Hyalangium ruber: one gene and its partner. The protein of the gene in region 1 binds, or shares a complex with, the protein of each later gene. Links are inferred from orthologs where the notes say so. Each region holds a gene or a part of one and is shown on either strand. Other genes may lie near its edges.

Evidence for each region.
Region 2: the proteins of uvrA (region 1) and mfd are in contact, whole or in part, in a crystal structure (PDB 4DFC), measured with the Escherichia coli proteins. The link is inferred for Hyalangium ruber from one-to-one orthologs.

What each region holds. Positions count from the first base shown.
Region 1 is NZ_JAXIVS010000001.1:646,905-662,026, forward strand. The notes cover bases 10,442-13,914. They hold uvrA (excinuclease ABC subunit UvrA), read left to right. Parts: upstream 10,442-10,789; coding sequence 10,790-13,714; downstream 13,715-13,914. Other genes in these bases: SYV04_RS02710 (DMT family transporter), read right to left, coding at 10,442-10,613; SYV04_RS02720 (M15 family metallopeptidase), read left to right, coding at 13,811-13,914. Also shown: SYV04_RS02680 (phosphatase PAP2 family protein), read left to right, coding at 1-446; SYV04_RS02685 (DUF2378 family protein), read left to right, coding at 446-988; SYV04_RS02690 (metal-dependent hydrolase), read left to right, coding at 1,357-2,256; SYV04_RS02695 (sensor histidine kinase), read left to right, coding at 2,273-5,446; SYV04_RS02700 (metallophosphoesterase family protein), read right to left, coding at 5,443-6,357; SYV04_RS02705 (choice-of-anchor D domain-containing protein), read right to left, coding at 6,501-9,470; more of SYV04_RS02710, read right to left, coding at 9,693-10,441; more of SYV04_RS02720, read left to right, coding at 13,915-14,377; SYV04_RS02725 (hypothetical protein), read right to left, coding at 14,374-15,122. UniProt on the Escherichia coli protein: The UvrABC repair system catalyzes the recognition and processing of DNA lesions. UvrA is an ATPase and a DNA-binding protein. A damage recognition complex composed of 2 UvrA and 2 UvrB subunits scans DNA for abnormalities.
Region 2 is NZ_JAXIVS010000003.1:688,774-704,569, reverse strand. The notes cover bases 7,232-11,378. They hold mfd (transcription-repair coupling factor), read right to left. Parts: upstream 11,017-11,378; coding sequence 7,432-11,016; downstream 7,232-7,431. Other genes in these bases: SYV04_RS11785 (PAS domain-containing sensor histidine kinase), read left to right, coding at 11,298-11,378; SYV04_RS11795 (myxosortase-dependent M36 family metallopeptidase), read left to right, coding at 7,232-7,363. In the rest of the region: SYV04_RS11805 (myxosortase-dependent M36 family metallopeptidase), read left to right, coding at 1-1,561; SYV04_RS11800 (peptidylprolyl isomerase), read left to right, coding at 1,657-2,658; more of SYV04_RS11795, read left to right, coding at 2,804-7,231; more of SYV04_RS11785, read left to right, coding at 11,379-12,773; SYV04_RS11780 (protein kinase domain-containing protein), read right to left, coding at 12,785-14,767; SYV04_RS11775 (adenylate/guanylate cyclase domain-containing protein), read right to left, coding at 14,894-15,796. UniProt on the Escherichia coli protein: Couples transcription and DNA repair by recognizing RNA polymerase (RNAP) stalled at DNA lesions. Mediates ATP-dependent release of RNAP and its truncated transcript from the DNA, and recruitment of nucleotide excision repair machinery to the damaged site.

The DNA of each region.
Region 1 (15,122 bases):
AGTCGGCGGTGCTGGCGGCGGTGCTCAACCAGACGGTGAAGTTCATCGCCGGCCGCGAGCGCCCCTTCGTCCACGTGCTGCCCGAGGACGAGAAGGGCCTCACCGCGCACCCCACCGACAACAACCTCTCCTTCTATAGCGGGCACACCACCCTCGCCTTCGCGCTGGTGGTGTCGGCGGGCACCGTGGCCGAGCTGCGTGGCTACAAGCACCGCGGGTGGATCTGGGCGGTGGGGCTGCCCGTGGCCACCTCCGTGGGCCTGCTGCGCATGGGCGCCGACAAGCACTACCTGACCGACGTGGCCACCGGCGCGGTGATGGGCACGGCGTTCGGCCTGGCCGTGCCGCTGCTCCTCCATGGCCGGCGCGAGGACCCACGCCCTCAGGAGACCACCCTCCGGGTATCCGCCGGCCCTCGGGGCGCGGTGCTCATGGGACGCTTCTGATGGGCCAGGACTCGCGGGCCTTCAAGAACAGTGCCGTCGAGGGCCTGCTGCGCGGCGTGGGCGTGGCGGCCGGCTCCCTGGAGATGGCGGAGGTCATCCAGCTGTGCGGCGGCACCCGGGACATGCCTGCCGAGGTGCCGGTGGACCGGTATGTCGCCCTGCTGGAGTGGCTCGCCCGGCGCTTCTTTCCCGAAAAGCCGCTGCCCGAGGGCCTCCAGGCCGTGGGCCGGCGCATGTTCCACGGCTACCGGGAGACACTGCTGGGGAAGATCCAGCTCACCGCGCTCAACGTGGTCGGCCCGGAGCGGCTGATGCGCAAGGCCGGCGAGTTCATCGGCCGCAACAGCAACTTCGGCGAGCGCACCTCCGAGCAGCTTGGCCCGCGCCACTACTGCGTGCGCTTCCGCGGCATCCCCATCGCCCCCGAGTTCTACCGGGGCCTGTGCCTCTCGGCCTTCGATGTCATGGCTGTCCACGGAGGCGCTATCGCCATCATCCGGCACGGCCCCGAGGACTTCGACCTCGACATCCGCTGGGAATGACGCTCCGCACCAAAGTCGCGAAAGCCAGGGGAATCCCCCAAAGGCTCTGGACGAAATTGCAGCGTGTCCGTAGAATTACAACTGCCACGCACCGCGGGGCTGCTCCCGTGGGCTGGTCCCTGTCCAACAGGGCACAGAACCCGGAGTAACGCCTTCGCCCTCCTTCGCTGTTGAAGGAACGGGCTTCACGGACGAAGCACTCGCCAAGTCCCCTGAAGCAGGACGAGATCCAGGGAAGTATCGACCATGTCGATTCAAGCGCGAAGCGCGGTTCGGCCAATACCCTCGATATTTCAAGCACTTGAGGCCGGCACGATCTCTGCCTCGGTCTCCCCGCAGTCCCGCATGCGCCGCATCCAGGAGCCGACATGACTGCCTCCAGCGCCGCCGTCGCACCTCGGCTCAGCCCAGGGTCTCCCTCCACCTTCGTGCAGGCGATGCCCCGCTTCGAGCCGCGGCCGCTCGATCCGGCGCGGCTGCGGCCCCGGCGCACGGCGTTCTCCTTCCCCAGCTCCATCTCCAAGCACTGGCTGGCGGGCAGCCCGGTGCAGAGCCACTTCTTCAACGCCATCAACCTGTTCGTCGTCTCCTTCGAGGACTTCATGGCGCGGGTGATGCGCGCGCGCCTGCCGAACCTGGAGGAGCCGGACTTCGCCCGGCAGATCCGCGGCTTCATGGGGCAGGAGTCCACCCACTCCTTCGTTCACGCCAAGTACCTGCAGAACCTCAAGGCCCAGGGCTACCAGATCGAGGGCTACCTCAACGCCTCCGAGCACATCTTCAGCCAGTGGTTCGAGCGCAGGCTGGGCTCGCGCATCAGCGTGGCCACCATCGCGGGCTTCGAGCACCTCACGGCGCTGCTGGGGGAGATCATCCTCTCGAGCCGCATGCTCGAGAGCGCCGAGCCGGTGATGAAGGAGATGTGGGAGTGGCACGCGGCCGAGGAGATCGAACACAAGGCGCTCGCCTTCGAGCTGCTGAAGGCCACCAGCGGCTCCTTCCTGCTGCGAATGCTGGGGGCGCTGCTGGGCGCGCTGGTGGTGGCGGGCTTCATCGGCGTGGGCATGGTCATGCTGCTTCGGCAGGATGGCGTGCTGTGGAGCAAGCGCACGTGGAGGGACCTCAAGACGCTGCTGTTCGGCCCCACGCGGATGGCGGTGCGCGCGGTGTCCATCTTCCTGGAGTACTTTCGGCCGGGCTTCCATCCCAACCAGCGCGACACCTATGCGCTGGCCGAAGAGGTCTTCCGCCAGCAGGCCACGAAGTAAGCCGCGCGTGAGCGGGATGCTGCTCGGTGCCCTCGCGCGCCTGTGGCCCCTGGCGCTCGTCGCGCTCGTGCTGGTGGGGGCCCGGAGCGCCTGGGCCCTGGAGCCGGGCAAGGCGCTGTCCCAGTTCCCCCACCACGCGTGGCAGACGGCGGACGGGCTGCCGCAGAACAGCATCCTGGCCCTGGCGCAGACGCCGGACGGCTACCTCTGGGGTGGCACCTGGGAGGGGCTGGTGCGCTTCGACGGGGCGCGCTTCACCGTGTTCGAGAAGGGCAACACGCCCGGGCTCCCTGGCCGCACCGTCACCCGCCTGGCGACCACTCGGGACGGGACGCTGTGGATCGGCTTCAAGGAGGGACTGGTCCGCATGCGGGAGGGCACCTTCCAGCTCATCGACCCGCCCGAGGGCATGGTCCTGGGCGATCCGACCGATCTCCAGGCTGCCCGCGATGGGAGCTTGTGGATCGCCACGGAGGAGCATGGGCTCGCGAGGCTCTCCGAGGGCCGCTTCCAGACGTGGCGGATGGCCGATGGGCTCGCCAGCGACCAGTTGCAGGTGCTCACCGAGGCCCCGGATGGAGCGATCTGGGTCGGAGGCGCGGGCGGCTTGCAGCGCTGGAGCGGCACCGCGTGGTCCTCTCCCCTCCCCTTCGAGGGCAAAGCCAACGTGACGGTGCGCGCGGTGGTGTTCGATCGTGAAGGCACGCTCTGGGCCGGCACCGAGGAGGGAGACGTCTACCGGCTCCAGAACGGGAGCTTGCGGCGGGTACCCGAGGCGAGCACTCCGGGCGCGCCCCACTCCATCTTCCTCGTGGATCGCGCGGGCAGCCTCTGGGTGGGCAGCCTGGGCCATGGGCTGCTCCGGCTGGCCAACGGAGAGCGCTCGGTGCTGCCGGCGGGGCACGCGCTGGCGGGCAGCCTGGTGGCCGAGCTGTTCGAGGACGCCGAGGGCAACCTCTGGGTGGGCACGGAGGCCCGGGGGCTGCACCAGCTCCAGGACGCGCCCTTCACCCCTTACGGGCCACCGGAGGGCCTGGCACACGAGATGGTGCTGTCCCTGCTGGAGGCGCGTGACGGCAGCCTCTGGTTCGGCACCGTGGGCGGGGGCGTGAGCCGCTGGCACGACGGGAAGATGACGACGTGGACGACGCGTGACGGGCTCATCCTGGACCGGGTCCGCTCCATCGCCGAGACGCCGGACGGCAGCATGTGGTTCGGGACGCGGGTGGGCCTCAGCCGCCTGCGGGGCGGAGCCTTCACCTCCTATGGAGCCGACCAGGGGCTGCGGGACATGCGGGCGTACCAGCTCGCCGTGGACGCGGGAGGCACGCTCTGGGTTGGCACCCCGACGGGCCTCTTCCGGTGGAGTGGAGAGCGCTTCGAGCCCTTCACGCCTCCCGAGGGGCTTCCTGGCACGGAGATCACCCTGCTGAGTCCGAGCGCCGTGGGAGGCCTCTGGATCGGCACGGGCACCGGAGGTCTGGTCCACCTGCTCCACGGGAGCGCTGTCCCGCTGGCACCCGAGCAGGGGCCGTTGCCGCACGCCCCCCGGGCCCTCCACGAGGCGGAGCAGGGCGTGCTCTGGATCGGCACCAATGATGGGCTCTACCGCTGGAAGGAGGGGCAGCTTCGACACTTCTCCACGGCCGAGGGGCTCTTCGACGATCGCATCTTCGCGATCCTCCCGGACGGACGCGGCCACCTGTGGATGAGCTGCAACAAGGGCGTGTTCCGCGTGGCCCTCGCGGAGCTGGAGGCGGTGGCCGAGGGCCAACGGGCGCGCGTCACCTCCCGGGCCTATGGCGAGGGGGACGGGATGCGCTCGGCGGAATGCAACGGCCTGGGCTCTCCCGCGGGGATGCGGGACCGGAACGGCAGGCTGTGGTTCCCCACCATCCAGGGTGCCGTGGCCTACACCCCAGGCCAGGAGGAGCAGCGCCAGGCGCCTCCTCCGGTGCGCATCGAAGGGCTCCTCGTGGACGGGCGCATGGTCCCCGATTCCCAGTGGGACAACCTCCCCGTGGGCGAGGGACAGATCGAGTTCCACTACACGTCCGCGGGCCTGCGCGCGCCCCAGCGGCTGAGCTTCCGCTACCAGCTCGAGAGCTTCGACAAGGGCTGGGTGCGGGCCGGGTCGCGGCGCGTGGCCTACTACTCCCAGCTCCCGCCGGGGCGTTACCGCTTCCGCGTGGAGGCGGCGTACCTGGATGGCGGAGGAGCGGCGCCGGGCGCGGAGATGACGCTCGAGCTGAGGCCGCGCCTGCACCAGACCCTGGGCTTCCGCGTGGCGTGCGCGCTGGCCCTGGCGCTGAGCGTGGCCGGCGGGGTGTTGCTCCGCATCCACCGGCTGCGCGTGCGCGAGCGCCGACTGCAGGAGCGCGTCGACCAGCGCACCGCCGAGCTGGCCACCGTCAACGCCGACCTGCAGGCCCGGCTCCAGGAGCTCCAGACCGCGCGCGAGCGGCTCGCCCACGCCGAGAAGATGGCGGCGATGGGGACGCTGGCGGCGGGCGTGGGGCACGAGCTCAACAATCCCCTGGCCTCCGTCGTCGCCAACCTGCACTTCGTGGCCGCGGAGGTGCGCGAGGTGGCCCGGCGCGACGGGGAGCGCGAGGGCTGGGGGGAGATCACCGAGGCGATCGACGAGGCCCTGCAGGGCACCGCGCGGATGACCCACATCATCCAGGAGCTGCGGACCCTCTCCCGCGCCGAGCCCCAGGGCCCCCAGCGGGTGGAGCTGCACCGGGTGCTGGACCGGGTGCTGAGCATCGCCAGCGGCGAGCTGCGCCGCCGGGCCCGGATCCACAAGGACTACGGCACCCCGCCCCCGGTGCTCGCGGACGAGAACCGCCTGGCCCAGGTCTTCCTCAACCTGCTGATCAACGCCGCCCAGGCCATTCCCGAGGGCCACGCCCAGGAGCACGAGATCCGCGTCACCACGAGCGCCGACGCGCAAGGCAACGCCGTGGTCGCGGTGAGTGACACCGGCCAGGGCATGGCCCCCGAGGTGGTGTCTCGCATCTTCGAGCCCTTCTTCACCACGCGCTCCGTGGGCGAGGGCACCGGGCTGGGACTGTCCGTCTGCCACTCCCATGTGCAGGCCATGGGAGGCCACATCCGGGTGCGCAGCGAGCCGGGCCAGGGCAGCACCTTCTCCGTGGTGCTGCCTCCCGCGCCCCCGGCTGCCTAGGGAGGCATGCTCCCTTCCTTCGTCGAGCCCGAGGCCGTCGGCTCGGGCAGGCGCGTGAGGTTCCACCGCTCTCCGGCCTTCCACGCCACCTGACCGGAGACGCCCCAGCCGCCTCGCACGGCCTCGCGCCCCTCGTACTCCAGCCAGAACACCGCCTCTTCCGCCACGGTGGCCTGATCCAGGCAGGCGATGCGCGTCACCGGGCGGCCACTCTCCCCTCCGAGCGACATCGCGAACGCCTTGTGCGAGTGCCCACAAAGCACCCAGCGCGGCCGCACCGTGTCCACCAGCCGGCGGGTGATGGGGTTGCCGATCCAGTACGAGGGCAACGGCCGTGGGCTCGACAGCCCCTCGTCCCGCGCGCGCTGGACGATGCCCCGCGGCCACTCGTGTACCAGCAGGATGTCCACGTCCCGCAGGCTGGAGACACCCTCCACCTCGGCCGTGCGGAAGTAGCCGGCCTGCTTCGCCGTGTCGAGTGAGGTGGGCCGCTTCAGCGGCTGATCGAAGAAGCGCGGCGCGTGGATGCCCGACAGGTAGGCGATGCGCAGCCCCTTCAGAGTGCTCAGCCCCGCGCGCCCCAGGTAATGCACGTCGGGCGCGAGCTCCAGCCCCTGAGGCGAGTCATGCAGCGCCTCGAAGTCCTCGTTGTTGCCGCCGATGAAATACAGCGGCCGCTTCATCCGCCGCTTCCCGTCCGCGTACTCGGCGAACTCGGCCGGCATGCCCCGCTTGGCCGTCTTGCGCCGGTGGTCATCCGGCTGCCGGAACGCCTCTACGTCCCCCACCGCCAGCACCAGGTCCACGGGACGACCGCGCGCCGCCTCAAGCGCATCCATCCACGCCTCCACCCGGTGGAAGCGCCCATGGATGTCTCCCACTCCTGCAACAAGTAGGGATTCGGGAGGCATGGTCGTCCCCTCACGGTGCCGCGCCCCAACGCCCGTGTCGAGGGAGATTTCCCCACTCCGTACAGAAACAGTGAAATGCAAAAAAGACGCTGGGGGCGCCCTACCCAGGACGCCCCCAAAAACACCCTGTTTCCAGGTTTTTCCTAACAACCCAGAGGGTAGGTCACCTCGATATAAGCCCCGGGCGGGGGCGCCGCGCCCACGTCGAAGAGGATGGAGTTGGTGCTGGCGTCATAGGTCCAGCCCTGCGTCACCTGCACCCCATCCACGGTGACGACGATCTGCGTGGTGTCCGCGGGCACCTCGGACAGCGGGAAGCTGCGCTTGGGGCCGAAGGTGGTGGAGGAGAGCTTCTCGAGCGACTCGGCCCAGTTCGGGGTGCAGATGCTCTCCACGACGCCGCCGGTGGCGCGGGCCAGTTCGATGTAGCGGGTGCCCGCGCTGCTCGCGGTGGAGCAGGTGGCCAGGTCCTCCGGTCCGGCGATGGCGGAGATGCTCAGCTTGGACGGGTCATTGTCCTTCAGCGCCCGGAAGTAGGTCTCATAGAAGGACACGTCCTGGGTGGAGAAGTCCTCCTCGTCGGTGACGAAGATGATGGCCAGGCGCGCATCGGAGCGCAGGAAATCGCCGTTGCCGTCGTCCACCTGCGGAGTGCGCGGGTCATCCACCCCGTGCAGCAGCGGCGCGGAGAGAGCGCGGTAGGCGGCCTCCAGGCCCTGCTCGTTCCAGTGGCACACGCCCACCTGGGTGTTGTTGGCGAAGACCCCGGCGGCGTTGGGCGTCTGGCGCGTAATCACGCGCGGGCTGGAGTTGTCGACGGGGAAGAGCCGGCCGTTCTCGCCGCCCTCGGCGCCACCGGGGCAGTTGGACCAGCCGCCCGGAGACGAATCGAGGCCCGTGGTGGTGACACCGATGCGGTAGTCCACGCCGGCGATCTGCGCCGCGCTCATGAAGGCCGCGAAGTTGGCGCCCAGGCTCTGCTGCTCCTCCATCATCGAGCCCGAGTTGTCCACGACGAAGAGCACGTCGACCTTGGCCTCGGGCTCCTGCATGAAGTCGTCGGTCTGCTCGGCCAGGGTGGCGCCCCGGCCCACCATGCTGGCGGTGTACATGGAGCCGTCCTCGAGCAGGAAGCGCAGCGCCGCCGCGTCCTCTCCGTCATCCGCGGGCACGTAGGTGGAGCGCAGCCGGAGCTGCTGACCCGAGGCGATCGTCACCGGGAACGCGGGCGCGTTGCTCAGCACGAACTCCTCGGTCTGCTGCTCCACGGCCAGGTTCGACACCGTGACGGGGGTGGAGCAGTGGTTGTAGGCGACGAGCTCGCGGGTGCGCGGCTCGCACGTCAGCTTGGTGAGGCCGAACTCGAGGTGGGTGGGCTGCACGGAGAAGCAGCTCTGCACGCCCGCGCCCTGCAGGGCCACCGTGGGGTGGCCGGCGCTCGGGTGGTTCACCCAGCCCTCGGCCAGCCCACCGAAGGAGCCGTCCGACAAAGGCTTGAACCGCACGAGCAGGTTGGCCCGCCCGCCCGGTGCGAGCACGCGGTTCTCCACTGGCGCGGCGGTGAAGGCCGCGTCGGAGCCAGCGGCGAGCTGCAGGCCCGCCAGGTAGCACTCGTGGGTGCCGGTGTTGCGCAGCGACACCGCGAGCGCCACCTCGGCGCCCACCGGCACGCTTCCGAAGTCGACGTTCTGCGGGCTGAGCGCGTACTGGCACGGCTGGAAGACGCGGCCCTTGCCCGCCAGCGTCACGGCCTCCGTCGCGGTGGAGCCCCCCTGACGCACCGTCACCGCCAGCCGCGCGGCGCCCTGCCCCGCCCCCGGGCGCGGGGTGAAGGTGACACCCACGGAGGTGGCCTGGTTGGGACCAATAGGCGTGCTGGCCGGCGCCTGCGCCAGCGTGAAGAAGCCGCCGCGCTGGGTGTCGATCTGCAGGTTGCTCACCATCACCTGCTCACGGCAGCGGTTGAAGATCTCCACCTTGCGGGTGGCCGACATGCCCTCGGCCACCTCACCGAAGTCGATGGCCCGAGGCTGCACCGAGATGCAAGAGGAGCCGCCCTCGCCCACCAGGGCCACCTTGGGGCCGGGGGCCGTGGAGCCGACGGTCTGCACCTGGATCTGCACGCGCCCCTCGGGCACGCGCCCCAGCGCCGTGGGGGTGAAGGCCACGCGGACCTCCGCCGCATCACCGGGCCGCAGCACGTTGCCGGCGGGCGCCGGCGCGCTCACCACGCGGAAGACGCCGGTCGGATCCGAGAGGATCTGCGCGCCCGTATAATGGATGGGCTCGGTGCCCTGGTTGCGCACCATGACGCTCTGCTCGGCGGTGGCGGCCACGGCCACGCGGCCGAAGTCCACGCGCAGCGGGGAGATCTCCAGCTGAGAGGCGATGCCCGTGCCCACCAGCGGGACGACGGCCGGCTCGCAGTCCGGGCACACCTCCACATGTACCGCCGCGGAGGCCGCGCCCAGCCGCCCCGGCTTGAAGGCGACCGAGAGGGTGCGCTCCTCGCCCGCCCTCAACGTCAGCGCCTGCGCGGCCTCGCTGGAGGAGAACTGATCCGCGTCCGCGCCCGCCACCGCCAGGCGCAGGGGGCTGTCCACGCTGGTGGGGTTGCGCACCTTGAGCTCGCGCACCTCCACCGTGTCCAGCGACACGTTGCCGAAGTCGAGCCCCTGGCTCTTCACCTCGACCCACGCCTTGACGCCCAGGCCGGCGACGGCCACCTGGGCGCCGGTGTTCCCCTCGTCATCCGCGTCGGTCTGGATGAGCACCATGCCTTGGATGGTGCCCTCCACATCCGGAGTGAAGCGCACCTCCAGTTCGTGCTCGCCACCCGCGTTCAAGGTGAACGGCTCGAAGGGCGGCACCTCCACGTTGGGCACGCTGGAGACGGCGCTCTCGACGCGCATGGACGCGCGCCCCTCGTTGGCCAGCCGCAGCTTCACCGTCTTCGTGGAGCCCACCGCCGCCGGACCGAACTCGAGCGCCTGAGGCCTGGCGGCGAAGGAAGCACGCGCGCCCTTGCCGTACGAGCTCGGTCGATCACACCCACCTACCGCCGCCGCCCAGCACGCCCACGCCGCCAGCCACACCCACCGCCATCCCCGCATAATCCGCCTCCCAAGACGCCGACGGGGAGGCTCTGTGCAACTCGGATGCCCACGCCAGGCAGCCTAGAAGTCAACGAGGCAAACGCGCTGGTCACCGAGGGAAAAAATCCGGACTCGCAGTGGAAGACGGGTACCTAGTCCTCCCCGACGATTGCCCACGGCGGCGCAGCGCTGAAGTTCTTTCCGGATTGCGAGAAAACGGACGGGAGAAAGCTCCCGCCGCTACGGGGTGGGGGGCGCCGAGGGTTTCGGCGAGGGCACGAGCAGTCGCCCGAGGATCCCCGTTCCCCAGAGCACGCCGCCCACGCACAGCAGCGCACCGAGGATGGCCAGCGGGGCCATGGGCTCGGCGAGGAAGAGCGCGCCCAGCACCCAGGAGAAGACGGGGGTGATCTGCGAGCCCACACCGCCCATGGCGGTGGTGACGTAGCCCATGGCGTAGGTGAACACCATCTGCGCCACCGCGGAGAAGAGCCCCACGCCCAGCAGCAGCAGCACCGTATCGGTGGACAGGGGCCGCCAGTCATTGATGGCGAAGGGCAGGCCGAACAGCAGGCCGAAGGAACAGAAGGAGAGGAAGACGGTGGCCGCGTCCGTCTCGTTGCGCAGCGCGCGCATGGCGACGACGGCCGCGCCGCTGAGCATGGCCGAGAGGACGCCCGCCCACGCGCCGATACCAAAGGAGGAGATGGTGGCCGTCATCTCCAGGGAGGTGGCCCAGATGACGAGCCCCGCGCCGAGGGTGGCCGCCACCAGCCCGCCCAGGAGGTGGCCGCTGACGCGCTCCTCCAGGAAGAAGAAGCCGAGGATGGCCCCGTAGATGGGCCAGCACGAGTTGAGGAGCACGGCGGGGCCCACGGCGAGCCGCTCGATGCAGACGAAGTACAGGTAGACCGAGGCCCCCCCGAAGATGCCGCGCAGGGCCCAGAGGCCGGGGCGACCGAGGCGAGGCCTGCGCCCCACGACTGGGTAGTAGACGGCCAGGAAGAGCAGGCCGACGACGAAGCGGCCGCACACGATCTGCCCCACGGACAGCTGGCCCGAGAGCATGCGGGCAAACAGCGCCATGAACGCGAACATCAGGCTGGAGGCCATGAGCAACGGCGTGCCCCGCCAGCGCTCGGGGATGACGAAACCCTTCATCGGTTCGCGCACCGTAATGCAGAACGCGTCCGCGCCCCAGCGCCGCGCCCAAGGTCGCCCGCCTGCTTCTGATGGCAGGGATTCGCCTTGAAAATCCGGGTGTTCAGGAACACTCCACCCACAAGTTTCACAAAGAAGTGTACCGGAACACCTTTTCAGTAATAGACCGCCTGCCCATGTCCGAGCCCGACGTCATCACCCTGCGGGGAGCCAAGGAACACAACCTCAAGAACGTCTCGCTGGAGATCCCGAAGAAGAAGCTCGTGGTCTTCACCGGCGTGTCCGGCTCGGGAAAGAGCTCGCTCGCCTTCGACACGCTCTATGCGGAGGGCCAACGCCGCTACGTGGAGAGCCTGTCGGCCTACGCCCGACAGTTCCTCGGACAAATGGAGAAGCCCAAGTACGACACGCTCCGCGGGCTCTCCCCCACCATCTCCATCGAGCAGAAGGCGGCGAGCAACAACCCGCGCTCCACGGTGGGCACGGTGACGGAGGTCCACGACTACCTGCGCGTGCTCTACGCCTCCATCGGCGTGCAGCACTGCCCCAACTGCGGGCGCAAGGTGGGCAAGCAGAGCGCGCAGCAGATCGTCGATGAGATCCTCAAGTCGGCCGCGGGCAGCAAGGTGCAGATCCTCGCGCCGATCGTCACCAACCGGAAGGGCGAGCACAAAGACCTGCTCACCGAGGCGCAGAAGCGCGGCTTCTCCCGGGCGCGCATCGACGGCAAGGTGAAGAGCCTCGAGGAGCGCATCGAGCTGGACAAGAAGTCCAAGCACGACATCGCGCTCATCATCGACCGACTGGTGCTCAAGGCGGACATCCGCACGCGCTTGACGGACTCGGTGGAGACGGCGCTGCGCGAGGGCAAGGGCACGCTCATCGTCACCGACGAGACGGCGGAGGTGTCCGCGGACCGGGTGATGAGCGAGCTGAACGCGTGCCACGCGTGCGGCCTGTCCTTCGGCGAGCTGACGCCGGCCGCGTTCTCGTTCAACAACCCGCTGGGCATGTGCAGCGACTGCAACGGCCTGGGCACCAAGGCGGAGATGGATCCGGAGCGCATCGTCCCGGATCCGTCGCGCACGGTGCGGGACGGGGCGATCGAGCCGTGGGCCAGCGGCATGAACAAGGGCGAGGGCTGGACGGCGGACTTCGTGGAGAGCCTGGCCGAGTCGTTCAAGATCGACCTGGACGTGCCCTACGGCAAGCTGACCGAGCGCGAGAAGCAGACGCTCATGTACGGCTCGAACGGTAAGACGTTCACCGTCAAGTGGGGCGAGGGCGGCCGCTACAAGATGGAGTGGGAGGGCCTGGTCCACAAGCTGATGCGCAGCTTCAAGACCACGACGTCCGAGTCGATGCGGACGTACTACCAGAAGTTCTTCAGCGACAAGCCCTGCCCCACGTGCAAGGGCGAGCGCCTGAAGCCCGAGAGCCGCGCGGTGAAGGTCCACGCGCGCTCACTGGTGGAGCTGAGCAAGCTGACCATCTCCGAGACGCTGCGCTTCCTGACGGACATGGGGCTGACGGAGAACGAGCGGAAGATCGCCACCGAGCTGCTCAAGGAGATCCGCAGCCGGCTCTCGTTCCTGGTGGACGTGGGGTTGGGCTACCTGACGCTGGACCGGACCGCCTCGACGCTGTCGGGCGGAGAGAGCCAGCGCATCCGGTTGGCCTCGCAGATGGGCAGCGAGCTGACGGGTGTCATCTACATCCTGGACGAGCCCTCCATCGGCCTGCACCAGCGCGACAACGGCAAGCTGCTCACCACGCTCAAGCGCCTGCGCGATTTGGGCAACTCCGTCATCGTCGTGGAGCACGACGAGGAGACGATGGAGGAGGCGGACTGGATCGTCGACTTCGGTCCCGGGGCGGGCGAGCTGGGCGGTCAGGTGGTGGCGCAGGGCACGCCGAGCCAGGTGATGGAGGACGAGAACAGCGTCACGGGCGCGTACCTCTCCGGGCGCAAGGAGATCGAAGTGCCCGACCGGCGGCACCCTCCACGCAAGGAGAAGATCGTCATCCGAGGGGCCAAGGAGAACAACCTCAAGGACATCGACGTGGAGATTCCGCTCGGGGTGCTGGTGGCGGTCACCGGCGTGTCGGGGGCGGGCAAGTCCACGCTGATCAACGAGATCCTCTACCCGGCGCTGGCGCGGCAGCTCTATGAGAGCCGCGAGGTGCCCGGGAAGCACAAGTCCATCACCGGCATCGAGCACCTGGACAAGGTGATCGACATCGACCAGCGGCCCATCGGGCGCACGCCGCGCAGCAACCCGGCGACGTATACGAAGGTGTTCGATTCGATCCGCGAGGTGTTCGCGATGACGCCGGAGGCACGGGCGTTCGGGTACACGGCGGGGCGCTTCTCGTTCAACATCAAGGGCGGGCGCTGCGAGTCGTGCGAGGGCGACGGCGTGAAGTTGGTGGAGATGCACTTCCTGGCGGACGTGTACGTGCCGTGCGAGGTGTGCCAGGGCAAGCGCTTCAACGAGGCGACGCTGCGGGTGCGCTACAAGGGCAAGAACATCGCCGAGGTGCTCGACATGAGCGTGCGCGAGGCGATCGCCCACTTCGGCGCGCACCGGGACATCATGCGCGTGCTCCAGACGCTGGAGGACGTGGGCCTGGGCTACATCCGGCTGGGGCAGAGCTCGCCGACGCTGTCGGGCGGCGAGGCCCAGCGCATCAAGCTGGCGCGCGAATTGGCGCGGGTGGCCACGGGGCGCACGCTCTACATCCTGGACGAGCCGACGACGGGCCTGCACTTCGAGGACATCCGCAAGCTGCTGCTGGTGACCAACCGGCTGGTGGAGGCGGGCAACTCGGTGCTGGTCATCGAGCACAACTTGGATGTCATCAAGAGCTCGGACTGGATCATCGACATGGGGCCCGAGGGTGGCTCCGGAGGTGGCCAAGTGCTGGCGACGGGAACGCCCGAGGAGGTGGCGAAGGTGGAGACGAGCCACACCGGGCGCTACCTGGCGCACGTGCTGAAGAAGGCGCGCCACCAGCGGGTGGGACAGCGGGTGGAGACGTCCGTGGTCTCCCCTCCCCCTCCTGCCAAGGGAGAGGGGCGCGCGGCCCTGAGGTCCTGAGAGCAGCCGGCCAGGGGAGCATGCGTTCCCCTGGCCATTCTCAAGTCGGAATAAATGCGCGAGAGCAATGTCCTGCCCCCACGGTCAGGAGTCGAGATGTCGTTCTCGCTGCTCCGCTGGAGCATCGCCCTCATCTTTTTCTGTCTGCTGGCTCCGCCGGCCTTCGCCGCGGAGCCGGAACGCAGGACTGCGTCCAAGCCCTCCAAGAAGCCCGCCGCGAAGAAGCGGCTGGTGCGCATCCCCGGGGGCAAGCGGCTGCGGCATGACGCGGCGGCGGCCTTCGGGCGGATGTACACGGAGGCGCGGGCGGAGGGCGTCCGGCTGTGGGTGATCAGCGGCCACCGCTCCTGGCGCCAACAGCGCTACCTGTACCGCCTCTATCGGAAGGGGCTAGGCCCCCGAGCGGCGCGGCCGGGGCGCTCCAATCACCAGCGCGGCACGGCGGTGGATGTCTCGGTGGGCGATGAGAGCACCCCCACCTATGAGTGGCTCGCCGCCAACGCGTGCCGTTTCGGCTTCAAGCGCACGGTGAGTTCGGAGCCGTGGCACTGGGAGTACCGGCCTCGCGCCACCCAGGCTCCGGCTCCCGGTGTGGATTGCCTCGGTCAGCCGCTGGAGCCCGCGGAGCCTCCCGCCGCGGTGGCCGGGCCCGATCCGAGCTAGGGCATCGCCGCCGGCTGGCTCAGGTCCTTGTCCTCGAGCACGCGGAGCCGGTCCTTGCCCGGGCTCTGCAGGACGGGGGTGATGAGGACCTCGTAGCGCGCGAGCGCCTCCACGGAGGAGAGGCCCTTCTCCTGGATGACGGTCAGGCACGCCTCCTTGAAGGTCTGCCGGGCGTTGCCGACTCCCCGCTGGACGGCGCGATCCATGAGGGCCGCCTTGCCCGCCTCGGACCGGAGCACGTCACCGTACTTTCCGGAGAAGGTGACCCACACCGCCTTGTCGCCGCTGCCCACCAGGGCCTTGAGCGTGAAGTCCTGCGGGGCGAGGTAATAGAGCTCGCGGGCCAGCCGGAGCTGGGCGACCTGGTAGGCGCGAGACTTCTTCCCCGCGTTGTAGAACAGGGCCGCCAGCCGCTTGTCCTCGACGATGGCGCACACGGCCTCCCTGCCCCGAAGCAGCTTGCCGCTGTCCGGCTGGACAACGCGTAGGGCCTGCTTGTCGACATCGAGCCCCAGGCTCCGGAAGCAGACGTCGAACTCCGAGGGGTTCGCGGCCTTCATGCTCCGCAGGAGCTGGGCGAGGCTTCCCTCTCCGGACTCCCCCGAGATGAGGGGGACGAAGCCGGCGCAGACGCAGCCCGGGTCACAGGTGTTGATCGTCTCGAAGCCCCCCAGGCCCTCGGCCACCTTCTTCATCACCTTGCGCTCGGTGGCATCGGTGATGCCCGCGCTGTCGAAGAGCTCGT
Region 2 (15,796 bases), on another replicon or contig:
GCAGGTGTGGACGCCCGGGCGCGACACGAGCCTGGGCAACTACCAGCCCTGGCTCCGCCACGCCGAGACGCCCCTGGAGCACTTCTTCCTCGGCGTGAACGCGCCCGTGAAGGCAGACATCCACCTCACCTCGCCGCCGCTCCAGGTGTCGCCCACGGGCAACTTCAGCTTTACGTTCCTCCACCGCTTCATCTTCGAGGCCGACTCCATCGACATCTATGACGGAGGCGTCATCGAGCTGAGCACGGATGATGGGGCGACGTGGACGGACATCGGCGAGTCCGCCAGCCCTGGCTATGTCGCGGTCATCTTCGACGGGAGCGGAAACCCGCTGGGCGGACGGTCCGCCTATGGCGACGTGAGCGAGAACTACCCGGATTGGCTCCCCGTCACTGTCGATCTCGGCACGGCGTATCAGGGGCAGACGGTGCGCGTGCGCTTCCGCATCGGCACGGACAACAGCATCGGCGAGGCGGGCTGGGACATCGACAACCTCAGCTTCTCCGGCATCACCAACACGCCCTTCCCCTCGCTCGTCGAGGAGCCCACCCAGTGCGTGAACGAGCCGCCGGTGGCGGACGCCGGTCCGGATCAGTCGGTGGACGAGGGCTCCAGCGTGGTGTTGGACGGGACGGGCTCCTCGGACCCCAACCCGGGCTCGACGCTGAGCCATGCGTGGACGCAGACGGCGGGCCCGACGGTGACGCTGAGCGAAGCCAGTACCGCCCGGCCCGGCTTCACCGCGCCCCAGGTGGCAGCGGACACGGTGCTCACCTTCCAGCTGACGGTGAGCGACGGCACGCTGTCGAGCACGGACACGGTGAGCGTCACGGTGCGTCAGGTGAACCTTGGGCCCGTGGCCGACGCGGGGCCGGAGCGGACGGTGGACGAGCGCACGGCGGTGACGCTGGACGGTCGCGCCTCGACGGAACCGGAGGGCGACCCGCTGACGTTCACGTGGACGCAGACGGCGGGCCCGACGGTGACACTGAGCGAGGCCAGCACCGCGCAGCCGGGCTTCACCGCGCCCGAGGTAACGGCGGACACGGTGCTCACCTTCGAGCTGACGGTGAGCGATGGGGCGCTGTCGGCCACGGACACGGTGAACATCACCGTGCGCGACGTGCCCGAGGAAGGCAACACCGCGCCGGTGGCCAACGCGGGCTCGGACCGGTCGGTGACGGAGGGTGCCACGGTGACGCTGGGTGGCAGCGGCACGGACGCGGAAGGGGACGCGCTGAGCTACGCGTGGACGCAGACTTCGGGCCCGAGCGTGACACTGACGGGCGCCGACACCGCGTCCGCCAGCTTCACGGCGCCGGACGTGGACAGCAACACGCTGCTCCGGTTCACGCTGAAGGTGACCGACGCCCAGGGCTCCAGCGCCGAGGACTCGGTGTCCATCGCCGTGCAGCCGCGCAACAACGGCGGAGGCGTTGGTGGAAGTGACGATGACGGCGGCGGCTGTGGCTGCGCGTCATCCAACGCCAGCGCGGGGACGCTGATGCCGGTGCTGCTGCTGGGCCTGGCGCTGCTGAGCCGCCGGCGGTGGTGCCGCTGAGGGCATGGCCGGGGGGACGGCCTCCCACCGGGCAGGCGGGCCACGTACGCCTTGCCGGTTCCGGTGGGAGGGTGCTAGCGAGTCGCCTCGCCCCTATGCGCCTCTCCCGTCTCCTGTCCTTCTCCGCGCTCTCGTTCCTCCTGCTGTCCGGCTGCGACAAGAAGGAGGGCTCCTCGTCCGCCACGTCCACCGCTCCCAAGCAGGGCACACCGGTGGTGACGTGGCAGGGCGGCTCCATCACCCTCGAGGAGCTGCAGGGCCACGTGGCGCAGATGAACCCGGCGGCGCGCGCCCGCGTCGAGACTCCGGAGAAGCGCCGTGAGTACGCCGAGGGCCTGGGGCGCTTCGAGCTCTTCGCCGCCGAGGCCCGCCGCCGTGGCCTGGAGAGCGACCCCGAGGTGCAGGAGGCGATGAAGCGCGCCATGGTGCAGCGGCTGCTCTTCAAGGAGTTCGACGAGAAGGCCGCCGCCGTCACCAACGAGGACATCGCCGCCTATTACGAGTCACACAAGGCCGAGTTCGTTCAGCCGGCGCGCTCGCGCTACTCGCACCTGCTGGTGCCCGCTCCCAAGGGCAGCGCCGACCGCGCCGCGAAGAAGAAGCAGGCCCAGGCGCTCCTGGAGAAGGTGCGCGCGCTCCAGCCGCTGGACTTCGATGGCTTCGACGCCCTCATCTCCGAGGCCTCTGGCGACCCCGCCGCCAAGCCCGCCGACGCCGACACCCACCTCGTCACGGCGGACGACCTGAAGACCCGGCTGGGCGCCGAGGTCGCCACCGCCGCCGGCCAGCTCAAGAAGGTGGGCGACCTCTCGCCCCTCGTGGAGTCCGACAAGGGCTTCCACCTGCTCAAGCTCACGGACCTGCGCCCCGAGAAGAACCAATCCCTGGAAGCCGTGACTTCCATGCTGCGCGCCCGCATCACCCGCGAGCGCCGCGACGTGGCGGTGGCGAAGTTCACCGAGGAGCTCCAGGAGCGCGCCAGCTTCCGCACCGACGAGGCGGCCCTGCAGAAGTTGCAGGTGGATCCAAAGGCCCCGCAGGCGCCTTCGTCCGGCCCCGTGCCGGGCTACCTGCCGGCGCCTACGCCTATACGGTAGGCCATTCTACACTGTGTCTCTTTTCTGACACATTAGACATTGCTTACAGTGACCCAGCCTTGGCGTGTACGCGCCAGGACACGGAGCGCCCCAGGGGACGTATCGGGCACGTGGGCGCTCTGTCCTTTCCTACAAGGGGTCTACTGTGAAGCGATGGTTATCGGCCATCTCCGGCCTTTTGCTAGCGGCATCGGGGCCGTCAGCAAGCGCGAAGGACCTCCCGAACATCGATACATCCTTCGATGGTGAGGGAGCGCCTCGGGCGGAGTCCCGCCTGCAGCTGCAGTCGAAGGTCAAGGGCGCGCGTATCTCGGGTTTCGAGGCGCGCACGGGCACGCCCACCTTCATCTGGGGCAACACCTCCCAGGTGGATGACCGGCTGAAGTCGGCGCTGCAGCGCATGTCGCCGGAGCAGGCGGCGCGCGTTCACATGGGCCTGCTCGCCAAGCTCTACAAGCTGTCGCCGCAGGTGGCCTCCGCGCTCAAGGCGGAGGTTCGGGACATGGGCCGTGGCGCCACCCTCGTCACCTTCCACCAGGACGTGGATGGGGTCGAGGTGTTCCGCCAGCAGGTCCGGTTGCTGCTGAACGAGCGCCGTGAGGTCGTCGCCATCTCCGGCCGCCTCGCCCCGCACGCCAGCTCCACGTCCGGCAGCCCCAAGCTGGCCTTCCGGCTGGATGCGCCGGCCGCCATCGCCAAGGCCTTCGCGGACCTCAACGGCGAGCAGCTCGACCCGGCCAGCCTCGTACTCTTCGGGAAGCCCAAGGGCGCGTACACCTCCTTCGAGCTCGCCCCGGCCGCTGTCTCCCGCCACGCGGCGCGGATGGTGACGCCGGCGCGCGCCAAGCGCGTCTTCTTCCCGCTGGCCGACCAGCTGGTTCCCGCCTGGTACCTGGAGCTCAACACCGGCGCCGCGGGCCGCACCGACTCGGACTACTACTCCTACGTCATCTCCGCGAAGGACGGGCAGCTGCTGTTCCGCAACAACCTGACCGTCTCCGACGCCTATTCCTACCGCGTGTGGGCGCACCCCGAGGACAAGATCCCCTACGACGGTCCGCAGGGGCTCGCCGGCACGCCGCACCCCACGGGCACGCCGAACGGCTACCAGGCCCCCTTCGTTGCCCCCGAGCTCATCACCCTGGAGAACACGCCCTTCAGCGCGGATGACCCCTGGCTGCCGGCGGGCGCCACCGAGACGGTGGGCAACAACATCGACGCGTACGCGGACATCTCCGGCGCCGACGGCAAGGACGCCGAGGACTTCCGCGCCGACGTCACCGCGCCGGGCGCCTTCGATCGCGTCTATGACGTGACGCTCGAGCCCGACGCCTCCCTCGACCAGCAGAAGGCGGCGGTGACGCAGCTGTTCTACGTCACCAACTTCCTGCACGACTGGTTCTACGACTACGGCTTCGACGAGGCGGCCGGCAACGCGCAGGCCGACAACTACGGTCGCGGCGGTGTCGCGGGCGACAGCCTGAAGGCCGAGGCCCAGGACTTCAGCGGCCTCAACAACGCCAACATGTCCACGCCGGCCGACGGTGGCCGGCCGCGCATGCAGATGTACCTGTTCACTCCCAACGTGGAGATCTCCCTCAAAGTGCTCTCGCCGGCGAGCATCGCGCGTGCGTACAGCACGAACACGGCGGCCTTCGGGCCCCTGTCGTTCGAGGTCACCGGCCAGATGGTCCTCGTGCAGGACGCGGGTGGTGGCTCCCTGACGGACGGCTGCGAGGTGCCCTTCGCCAACGCGGCGGCCGTCTCCGGAAAGATCGCCGTCATCGACCGTGGCACCTGCGGCTTCGCCATCAAGACGAAGAACGCGCAGGACGCGGGCGCCGCGGCCGTCATCATCGTCAACAACGCGGCGGGCGCTCCCCCGGGCATGGGCGGCAGCGACCCCTCCATCACCATCCCCACGCTCTCGCTGAGCCTGGCGGACGGCAACCTCATCAAGCCCGAGCTGCCCAACGGCGTGACGGTGCGCATGTTCGCCGGGGAGCCGGATGTGTACCGCGATGGCTCGCTGGACAACGCCGTCGTGGCGCACGAGTGGGGCCACTACATCTCCAACCGCCTCATCGGCAACGCCAGCGGCCTGGGCAACAACCAGGGCCGCTCGATGGGCGAGGGCTGGGCGGACTTCCACGCGCTGCTGATGGAGGTTCGCGCGGAGGACAAGGGCGAGCCCGGCAACAACACCTGGCAGGGCGCCTACGCCACGGGCGGCTACGCCTCCAGCGGCGGCGGCAACGACGGCTACTTGTACGCGCTGCGTCGCTTCCCGTACTCCACGGACTTCGCCAAGAACCCGCTCACCTTCAAGCACATCGAGAACGGCGTGGCGCTGCCGACCACGGCGCCCATCAGCCCGGACTCCGGTGGCGTCAACTCCGAGGTTCACAACTCCGGTGAGGTGTGGGCCTCGATGCTCTGGGAGTGCTACGCGTCGCTGCTCAACACGCACGCCTTCGCGGAAGCGCAGGAGCGCATGAAGACCTACGTGGTGCGGGGCTACCTGCTCACCCCGTCCTCGCCCACGTTCCTCGAGGCGCGTGACGCGTTCCTGGCGGGCGTCTACGCGCTCGACAAGGCGGACTTCCGGAAGTGTCACGCGGCCTTTGCTCGCCGTGGCGCGGGTCTGCGCGCCAAGGCGCCGGCGCGCGGCTCCACCAGCCACGCGGGTGTGGTGGAGAGCTTCTCCACCGGCAAGGACGTGGACCTGACGTCCGCGGAGCTGACCGAGAACTCCAACGCCTGTGACGCGGACATGGTGCTGGACAACAAGGAGGCGGGCGTGGTGCTCGTGGAGCTGACCAACACGGGTACCGAGCGGCTGACCCAGTCCACCGCGCACGTCTCCGCGGCGGCGGGCACGGGCCTCACCTTCGCCAACGGCGGGCGCGTCAACTTCCCGGCCCTGGAGCCCTTCGAGTCGGCCATTGGAGAGATTGCCGTCACGTTGGATGGCGCGACGGGCATCGAGCTGGTCGACATCAAGGTGACCTATGGTGACGAGGGGCAGTCCATCCCCGGCACTCGGGACTACGAGTTCAAGCTGCGCGTCAACAGCGATGATGCGCTGGCCACCTCCGCGTCGGATGACGTGGAGAGCCGCGCCAGCCACAGCGCGGCGGTGTGGACGGCCAGCCACGACATGGAGCTGGGCGACTACCAGGACTGGGAGCGCCATGAGGAGGCGGCGGATGTCCACTACCACCACGGCGCCGACGCGCCGCTGGCCGCGGACAGCTACCTCGTCTCGCCGGGGCTCGAGGTGGGCTCCACCGGGGACTTCCGCTTCACCTTCAAGCACCGCTACACCTTCGAGGGCACCGCCGCCGCCTGGTTCGACGGTGGTGTCATTGAAATCTCCACGGATGGCGGCCTGACGTGGACGGACATCGGCGCCTCCATCGCGAGCGGCCAGGGCTACGTGGGTGAAATCGAGACGGGCGGCGACAACCCCATCGAGGGTCGGATGGCCTACTCCGGCACCAGCTCGGGCTACCCGAACTGGCTGGACGTCAACGTCAACCTGGGGACGGCCTACCAGGGGCAGACCGTGAAGCTTCGCTTCCGCATCGGCACGGACCTGGGTGTGGGCGCGAACGGCTGGGACATCGACAACCTGGTGTTCACCGGCATCACCAACACGCCGTTCCCGACGCTCGTGCCGGAGCAGGACACGTGCGAGGGCAACACCCCGCCGGTGGCCAACGCGGGCGCGGACCAGACGGTGCTCGCGGGCGCCGCGGTGGCGCTGAGCGGCTCGGCCACGGACGCGGACAACGACACGCTGAGCTACTCCTGGGCGCAGACCGGGGGCACGCCGGTGGTGGCGCTGGAAGACTCCGCCACCCGGACGCCGACGTTCACCGCTCCGGCGGTGACCGCCAGCACGGTGCTCACGTTCACGATGACGGTGAACGACGGTGGCAGCTTCGTGACCGACTCGGTGAACGTCACCGTGCGTCCGCCCAACGTGGCGCCAATGGCCAACGCGGGCGAGGACCGGACGGTCGACGAGGGCACGGCCGTGGCGCTGGATGCTCGCGGCTCGTCGGATGCTGACGGCGACACGCTCACCTACGCGTGGGAGCAGACGGCGGGCACGGCGGTGACGCTGAGCGACGCCACCACCGCTCAGCCGGGCTTCACCGCTCCGAGCGTGGAGGCCGACGCGGTGTTCACCTTCGAGGTGACGGTGAGCGACGGGACGCTGTCCGCCAAGGACACGGTGAGCATCACCGTGCGCAACGTGACCGAGAGCCAGAACCGCGCGCCGACGGCCAGCGCGGGCGCGGACCGCTCGGTGAACGAGGGCGCCACGGTGACGCTGAGCGGCGCTGGCACGGACGCGGATGGGGACGCGCTGACCTACGCGTGGACCCAGACGGCGGGCCCGAGCGTGACGCTGATGGGGGCCAACACGGCCTCGGCCAGCTTCACGGCGCCGGACGTGGACAGCAACACGGTGCTCACGTTCTCGCTGAAGGTGACCGACGCCCAGGGCGCCAGCGGTGAGGACACGGTGTCCATCGCCGTGCAGCCGCGCAACGACAACGGCGGCGGTGGGGGTGACGAGGAGGACGGCGGCGGCTGCGGCTGCTCGTCGAACAGCTCCGCCGCCAGCTCGCTGATGCCGCTGCTGATGATCGGCATGGCGCTGCTGAGCCGTCGTCGTCGCTGGCTGAAGTAGGAAGCGAGCGTGGGAAAGAGCTGAAGCGCCGCGCCCCAGGGGACTCACTCCCTGGGGCGCGAGCGTTTCTAGGCCTGGGGCAGCGCGCAGGTGTTCAGATCGCGCAGCACCTTCTTGGCCTCCAGGATGAGGGCATGGCCCTGGGTGCCTTCGGGGACCTTGGCGATGAGCTTCATGTCCGGGGTGAGGCGGTAGACGCCCTTGGAGCGCTGCACGAGCATGGCCACCTTGGGCCCGTCCAGCAGCGCGTCGGCGCCCAGCGTCACCACCAGCCGCCCGGTGCCCGACTCCAGGGCGCGCAGCCGCAAGTCCCGCATGTCGATCTTCAGCAGCGTCGTCTCCGAGAGGTTGTCCACCTCGTCGGGCGCCTCGCCGAAGCGGTCCACCAGCTCGGCGCGCAGGTCCGTCACCTCGTCCGGGTGGCTGGCCTGGCTGAAGCGCTTGTAGAAGACGAGCCGCTGATGCACGTCCGGCACGTAGTCGTCGGGGATGAGCGCCGGCATGGGCAGGGTGATTTCGGGTTCGATCTGCTGTCGAGGCGGCTGGCCCTGCAGCTCCGCCACGGCCTCCTCGAGCAGCTGCGCGTACATGTCGAAGCCAATCTCGGCGATGGCGCCCGACTGCTTCTCGCCCAGCAGGTTGCCCGCGCCGCGGATCTCCAGGTCATGGCTGGCGATGGAGAAGCCCGCGCCCAGCTCGGTGAAGTTCTGCAGCACCTCCAGGCGCCGCTGCGCGTCCCGCGTAATCGTCCGGCGCGCCGGCACGAGCAGGTACGCGTACGCGCGCTCCTTGGAGCGGCCCACGCGCCCGCGCAGCTGGTAGAGCTGAGCCAGGCCGAAGGCGTCCGCGCGGTTGATGATCATCGTATTGGCGCTGGAGATGTCGATGCCGCTCTCGATGATGGAGGTACACAGGAGCACCTGGAACTTCTTCTCGGTGAACGCCAGCATCACTTTCTCGAGCTGGCCCTCGCCCATCTGCCCGTGGGCCACGCCGATGGAGACCTGGGGCACCAGCTCGCGCAGCAGCCGCTCCATGGAGGCGATGGACTGCACGCGGTTGTGGACGAAGAACACCTGCCCGCCGCGGCCCACCTCGCGCTCGATGGCCTCCTTGATGACGGGCGGATCGAACTTCATCACGAAGGTGCGGATGGCGCGTCGATCCTGGGGCGGGGTGGCGATGATGCTCATGTCGCGCACGCCGGACATGGACATGTGGAGCGTGCGGGGGATGGGGGTGGCCGTGAGCGTGAGCACGTCCACCTGGGTGCGCAGCTTCTTGAGCTGCTCCTTCTGCTTCACGCCGAAGCGCTGCTCCTCGTCGACGATGAGCAGCCCCAGCTCCTTGAAGGCCACGTCCCCGGCCAGCAGCTTGTGCGTGCCGATGAGGATGTCGACCTTGCCGTCCTGGGAGCGCTTGAGGATCTCCCGCACCTCGGCCGGCTTCTTCAGCCCGGAGATGACCTCCACGGTGACGGGGTAGTCCTTGAAACGCTTCTTGAAGGAGAGGAAGTGCTGCTGGGCCAGCACCGTGGTGGGCACCAGCACCGCCACCTGCTTGCGGTCCAGCGTGGCCTTGAAGGCGGCGCGCATAGCCACCTCCGTCTTGCCGTAGCCGACGTCGCCGCACACCAGCCGGTCCATGGGCAGCGGCTTCTGCATGTCGGAGAGCACGTCCTCGATGGCCTTGGCCTGGTCGGGAGTCTCCTCGAACTCGAAGTCCGCCTCGAACTGGTTGAAGTACCGGTCCGGCGCGGAGAAGGCGTGGCCGGGGTGCGCCTTGCGCGCGGCGGCGATCTGCAGGAGCTCCGCCGCCATCTTGAGCAGCTGCTCCTTGACGCGCTTCTTCGTCTTCTCCCAGCTCGTGGTGCCCAGCTTGTCGAGCTGGACCTTGGTGGGGTCTCCGCCGGTGAACTTCTGGATGAGCCGCATGCGGCTCACCGGCAGGTAGATCTTGTCCCGGCCCGCGTACTCCAGGAGGAGGAAGTCGCCCGGCACACCGTTCACCTGCATCTTCGTCAGGCCCGCGTAGCGGCCGATGCCGAAGTCGGTGTGGACGATGAGGTCGCCTTCCTTCAAGTCCTGGAAGCCGGCCCCGAAGCCCTCCGTGCGCTTGGCGCGGCGCACCCGGCGACGCGCGCGGACCCCGAAGATCTCCTCGTCGGCCAGCACCGCCAGCCCGCCCGAGCCATCCACGAAGCCCTGGCTCACCTCGCCCGTGAAGAGGTGGGCATAGACGGAGGCCTCGTACAGCTTGCCCGGGTCTCCGAGCGGCTCGTCGTAGAGGCGGACCATGATGTTGCGGTCCAGCAGCAGGCGCTTGAGCCGGTCGGCCTGGCTCAGGGTGCCGCAGGCGATGGCGCAGGCGATGCGCATGTCGCGCCAGCGCTGCAGCCGCTCCACCAACGGGCTGAGGGCACCGTCCTCGCCGTGGTGGGCGAGGATGGCCTCGCGCAGGTCCTGCGTGGTGCCGAACGCGAAGAGCACTGGCGGCTGCTCGCTCGGGGTCAGCGCCAGGCCACCGCCCTCCAGCACGAGCGCGGTGGCGAGCTGCGCGTCCGCCTGCTTGAGGGTGAGGAAGTGCTGCTCGGGCGGACAGGCGAGGTCCTGCCGCTCCTCCGCCGCCTGTGCCGAGCGTTCGATCTCCGCCCACAGGTCGCTGGCGGCGCGGTCGATGCCCACCGGATCATCGAAGTAGAAGAGGGGCTCCTTGGCCCACAGGCGCAGGTAGTCGAAGACGGTGCCCAGCCCGCCCTCGAAGAAGCCGGGCAGCAGGCCCTCGAGGCCGAAGCTGGGCAGCCCCTCGCGCAGCGCCTCCAGCCGCTCGCGCAGCTTGATGGTGGGCAGGTTGATGCGGTCGGCCACGGCGCGGGCGGCGGCCTCGGCGCGCGGGCGCGTCTCCTCGGTGAGGATGACCTCGCGCGCTGGCGCCAGGTACACCTCCTTGAGCGAGTCCACGGTGCGCTGGGTGTCGGGGTCGAAGCCGCGGATGGATTCGATGGTGTCCCCGAAGAACTCCAGCCGCACGGGTCGCTCGTACAGGGGGCTGAACACATCGAGGATGCCGCCGCGCACCGAGAAGGTGCCGGGGTCCTCCACCAGGGGGCTGGACTGGTAGCCCATGGACGCGAGCTTGCGAGCCAGCGAGTCGCGATCGAAGTCCTGCCCCACGGTGATGAGCTGGGACAGGGTGCCCACCACCGAGGGCGGTAGCACCTTGCGCAACAGGGCCCGCACGGAGAGCACCAGCGCGGGGAAGCGCGTACCCTGGTTCAGGTGGAACAGGGCGCCCAGCCGCTCGCCGACGGTGCCCGGGTCCGGGGAGAGCTCGTCATAGGGCAGCACCTCGTCGCCGGGCAGGCGCAGCACGCGCGGGTCCAGCGGCGTGCCGGTGCCTCCCAGGAAGAAGGCCAGGTCATGGGCCAGGGCGTCGGCTGCCTCCTCGTCCACCGCCACGCAGACGAGCGGCGCCTTCAGGCCGCGAGCCAGGCGGGCGAGCGCGTGGCCTCGCGCGGCGCTGTGCAGGCCCTGGGTGCGCACGCGGCGCCCGGGCCGGAGCCGCTCCAGCACCTGCGCGAAGGGGTCACCAGTTGGGGGGGGCGCGCCAAGCAGCGCCTCTACACCAGGTCTCTGACTGAAGGGAGTGTCCATCCGTCTCGGGTCGCGAGGCCTCGCGTCATAAAAGCCGGCCCGAGGCGGGTCAATGGAAACACCGGGTACCTGGAAGGTGACGTCCCGCTAAACGTTCGGCTTTCCCTTTATGTCTGCCAGCCACCATCGCCCGCTACCTCGGACGGCAGGGTGGTTTCCGCGAGGTGGGCTGGCGGCGGTACTCTAGAGGGGCAGAGAATGGGGGGCGCGAGCTACGCATGCGATTCTGGGGTGAGAGCGAGCAACCTTCGGCGTCGGACATTCCGCCGTCGGAAGTCTGGGTGAGGCTGAGGGCGATCCGTTCGTCCGAGGGCCGCATCATCGACTTCGATTGCCTGGACTCTTCGCCAGACCTGATGCGACAGGGCGTGCCGGGCCTGCTGCCCACGCGGGGCAAGCGGCTGCTGGACGAGGCGCCCTGGGTGGCCGAGTGCAGCCTCTTCGATGCATGCGCCCGGGTCGCGGAGCGGCAGGTGCCAGAGGTGGAGCGCTTCGGCCGGACGACGCCCGCGGGCATCGCCTGGCTGCTGGCGCGGATGGCGCCTTGCGAGGGCGGGCTCACCCTCTTCCTGGAGGACTTCACCCGGCGCGTCGAGAGTGAGGCGGCGCTGCGGCGGGACAGGGATCTGCTCCATGCCGTCATCCAGAGCACCACGGACGCCGTCTTCGTGAAGGACCTTTCGGGGCGCTACGTGTTGCTCAACCCGGCGGCGGCGAAGGCCTTCGGGCGTCCGGCGCCAGAGGTCATCGGCCGCACGGACGTGGAGTTGCTGGGTGCCGAGGCGGCCGCGGCGACGGTGACGCATGACCAGGCGGTGTGCGAGTCGGGGCAGACGGCCACCTACGAGGACGCGGACGGTGGACCGGGCTTCGGCTGTGTCTGGCAATCCACCAAGGGCGTGCTGCGCCACCCGGATGGCAGGGCCTACGGGCTGTTCGGCATCAGCCGCGACGTCACCGTGCGAAGGCGCCAGGAGGAGGAGCGCGAGCAGGAGGGACGCTTCCGCGAGCGCTTCATCGGGGTGCTGGGGCATGACCTGGGCAACCCGCTGGCGGCCATCCGCCTCTCCGCGGCGGCCATGCTGGCGAAAGACACGCTCACGCCAGATGTCCGCCGCGTCATGCAGCGCATCGACGCCAGCGCCGAGCGGATGGCGCGGCTGGTCAAGCAACTGCTCGACTTCACCCGGGCGCGCATGGCGGGGGGAATCCCGCTGCGCCCGGGGGAGATGGCCTTGGAAGAGGTGTGTCGCCGCATCATCGCCGAGCTGGAGCTGGCCTACCCGAACCGAGACATCCACCTGGAGATACGAGGGGAGAGCAAGGGCTTCTGGGACGAGGAGCGAATGGCGCAGGTGCTCTCAAACCTGGTGGCCAACGCGCTCCAGCACAGCCCCGTGGGCACACCGGTGAGCGTGCGGCTGGAGAGCGTGGACTCCCTGCAGCGGGTGGCGGTGCATAACGTGGGGCAGCCCATCCCCGAGGCGCTGCGCCCGCACCTCTTCGAGCCCTTCCACCACTCCGAGGGGGGGCCTGGGCGTGCGTCCCGGGGCGGGCTGGGGCTGGGGCTCTACATCGTCGCGCAGATCGTCCAGGCGCACGGTGGGCGCATCGAGGTCGACTCCAGCTCGCAGGAGGGCACGAGCTTCGTGCTCCTGTTGCCGCGCTCGGTGCCGGCGCCGGCAGGCACGGTGGAGGATGAACGCTCCCAGCGCCAGCAGGCCTTCGGCCGAGAAGGCACCGCCGCCAGGAGCTGAAGCGGGGTGGGTTAGTCCCGCTTGTCCGGCGCGGCGGCCATGTAGGGCTCCACGCTGACCTTGGGCAGCTCGACGGAGGCCGTGGGCTCCGCGGGGGAGACCGTCACGTCCCGGCGGCGGAGGACGTCGAAGACGCGCATGGGCGCCGCCCTGCTCGGGAGCTGCCGGGACGTCTGCTCCTCGCACTCGAAGGCCGTCTCCATCCGGCCGCGCAGCTCCTCGGAGATGAGGAGCTGGTCCTTGTTGGCCATGGAGGCCAGCCACGCCGCCGTGTTCACCACGTCTCCGAGCACCGTGTAGTCCAGCCGGCCCAGCGCCCGGGCGCCGATGCTGCCCGAGAGCAGCTCTCCCGAGGCCACGCCGATGCAGACGCCGTGGGTATAGGCGGACGACTCTCCGCCGCGGAAGGCCATGGCGCGCAGCTGCTGGCGCGCGGAGATGCACGCATCGAGCGCCCGTCCTACGTGCCCCTGTCCTCGGAACACGGCCATCACCGCGTCTCCGACGAACTTGTCCACCACGCCGCCGCGCGAGAGCAGCTCGGGGACGATGACCTCGAAGTTGGCGTTGAGCCGCCGCAGGGCCGTCTCGGGCTGCTCGTCTCGGGTGATGGGGGTGAAGCCCTTCACGTCGAGGAAGGCCACGGTAGCCTCCACGCGCTCGCCGGCCACGCCCAGCGGCGTGCGCACCGCCGACAGGACGCGCTCGACGATGCCGCCGTGTACGAACATGCGCAGCAGGTCGTTCTCCTCGGTGGAGCGCAGCATCCGCCGCACCTCGCCGGCGTGCTTGAGCGTCTTCTCCAGCGTGGCCTTCAGGTCCTGGAAGTTGAGCGGCTTGACCAGGAAGTCGAAGGCACCGCGGTTCATCGCGGTGCGGATGTTGCTCATGTCGCTGTAGGCCGAGACGATGATGACCTTGACGAGCGGGTGGACCTCGCCGACGCGCCCCAGCAGGGTGAGCCCGTCCATCTTCGGCATGTTGAGGTCCGACAGGACGACGTCCGTGTCGGGGTGCTGGCGCAGCTTCTCCAGCGCCTCCTCTCCATTGGCGGCGAAGATGAACTCGTAGATGGACTCCTGGAGCTGTTTGCGGAAGCGCTGCCGCATCACCAGCTCCATGTCCGGCTCGTCATCCACCACCAGCACCTTCGCGGCCCGGGTGGGGCGGCCGGCGATGACCAGCGCGGAGAAGGCCGCCGCCATCTCGTGGGCGGAGGCGAAGCGCTGGGAGGGCTCGACGGCCAGGGCCCGCGCGAAGAAGGCATCCGCCTCCGCGCCCAGCTCGGGAACCACGCTCGAGGCCAGGACTGGCGTGGCGCCCATGCCCGAGCGCAGCGCCATGAGCGCGTCCGCGGGGAAGGGGAACTGCCCGGTGAGCACCCGGTAGAGCACGACGCCCAGCGACCACAGGTCACTGCGGTGGTCCAGGTTCGACCGCCCCCGGAGCTGCTCGGGGCTCATGTAGCGGGGCGTGCCCACGAAGTCCCCTTCGGGCACGCTGGTGTCCACGTCCAGCAGGGCCAGCCCGAAGTCGAGGACCTTCACCACCTCCTCGCCGTCGATGCGCGCCAGGAAGAGGTTGGCCGGCTTGAGGTCCCGGTGGATGACGCCGGCCAGGTGCGCCGCGTTCAGCGCGCGGGCGATCTGGTTGAGCAGGGGCGCCACCACGGCGGGCATGAGCCGCTGCCGCCGCTCCAGGAGCGCCTCGAGGTCCTCGCCCTCGAGCAGCTCGGTGACGATGTAGGGCACCTCCCCGTCGATGCCGTAGTCGTGGATCTGCAGCACGTGCGGGTTCTGGAGCCGGGCGATCGCCTTGGCCTCCTGGGCGAAGCGCCGCCGGTCCTCGAGCGAGGTGACCCGGTGGGTGTCCATCAGCTTGATGGCCACGCGGCGCTGGAGCTGCTGATCCAACGCCAACCAAATAGCGCCCATGCCGCCACCGGCGATCTTCCGCTCTACCTGGTATCTGCCCCCGATTCGGTGCTCTGACATGCTCCCTGCCCGTGGAGTGGCCACGGCTTTCCAGCCCGGGAGGCAGGCCCCCGTCTTTCAACGTGATTGAATCATTTTCATCATATCCAGATCCCCGCGTGTACGTCACGGGGGAGGATGTGAGTCTTACTCCACGTTCGAGTCGCGCCACTCCACCCGGTAGAGCGACAGGGGTTCTTGCTTGCCCTTGAGGTGGACAGGGCCCTGCTTCGTCATGGGCCAGGTGCGCTCCAGGCAGCGCTGGAAGGTGGCCTCCGAGAGGCGGATCTCCCCCGGCGCGGCGGCGTCGCAGATGCGGCTGGCGATGTTGGTGGCATCGCCGATGGTGGCGTACTGCAGATATTGCTCGGAGCCGATGTTGCCGGCCGCCACCCGGCCCGTGTTGAGGCCCACGTGGATCTGCAACTCCGTCCGGCCCTCCGAGCGCCAGCGCGTGTTGAGGTGGGCCAGGGCGCGCTGCATCTCCACCGCCGCGCGCACCGCCCGGTCCGCGTCCTCGGGCTGGGGGAAGGGGGCGCCCCAGACGGCCATGAGCGCGTCGCCGATGTACTTCTCCAGCGTGCCCTCGTGGCGGAAGACGATGTCGGCCATCACCGGGAAGTACTCGTTGAGCAGGTCCACCACCTGCCGGGGGGGCAGGTTGGAGGACAGCGAGGTGAAGCCGGTGATGTCCGAGAAGAGGATGGTGACCTCCGTCTCGACGATGCCCAGGTGGGCCTGCTTCTCGCTCTGCAGCTTCTTGAGCACCGTGGGCGGGAAGAAGCGCAGGTAGGCGTTCTTCATCACCGCCTCTTCGGCCAGCCGCTGGGAGAGCAGCGAGTTCTCCAAGGCGATGGCCGCCTGGTTGGCGAAGGCGGTGAGGAACTCCAGGTCCTCCTCGGTGAAGCCGTTGGCGCGGGCCTGGTTGTCCACGTACAGCACGCCCAGCACCTCATCCTGGGGCTTGAGCGGCACGCACATGGCCGAGCGGATGGACTGCAGCATGACGGAGTCGGCCCCATCCAGCCGGGGGTCCTCGCGCGCGTCGGC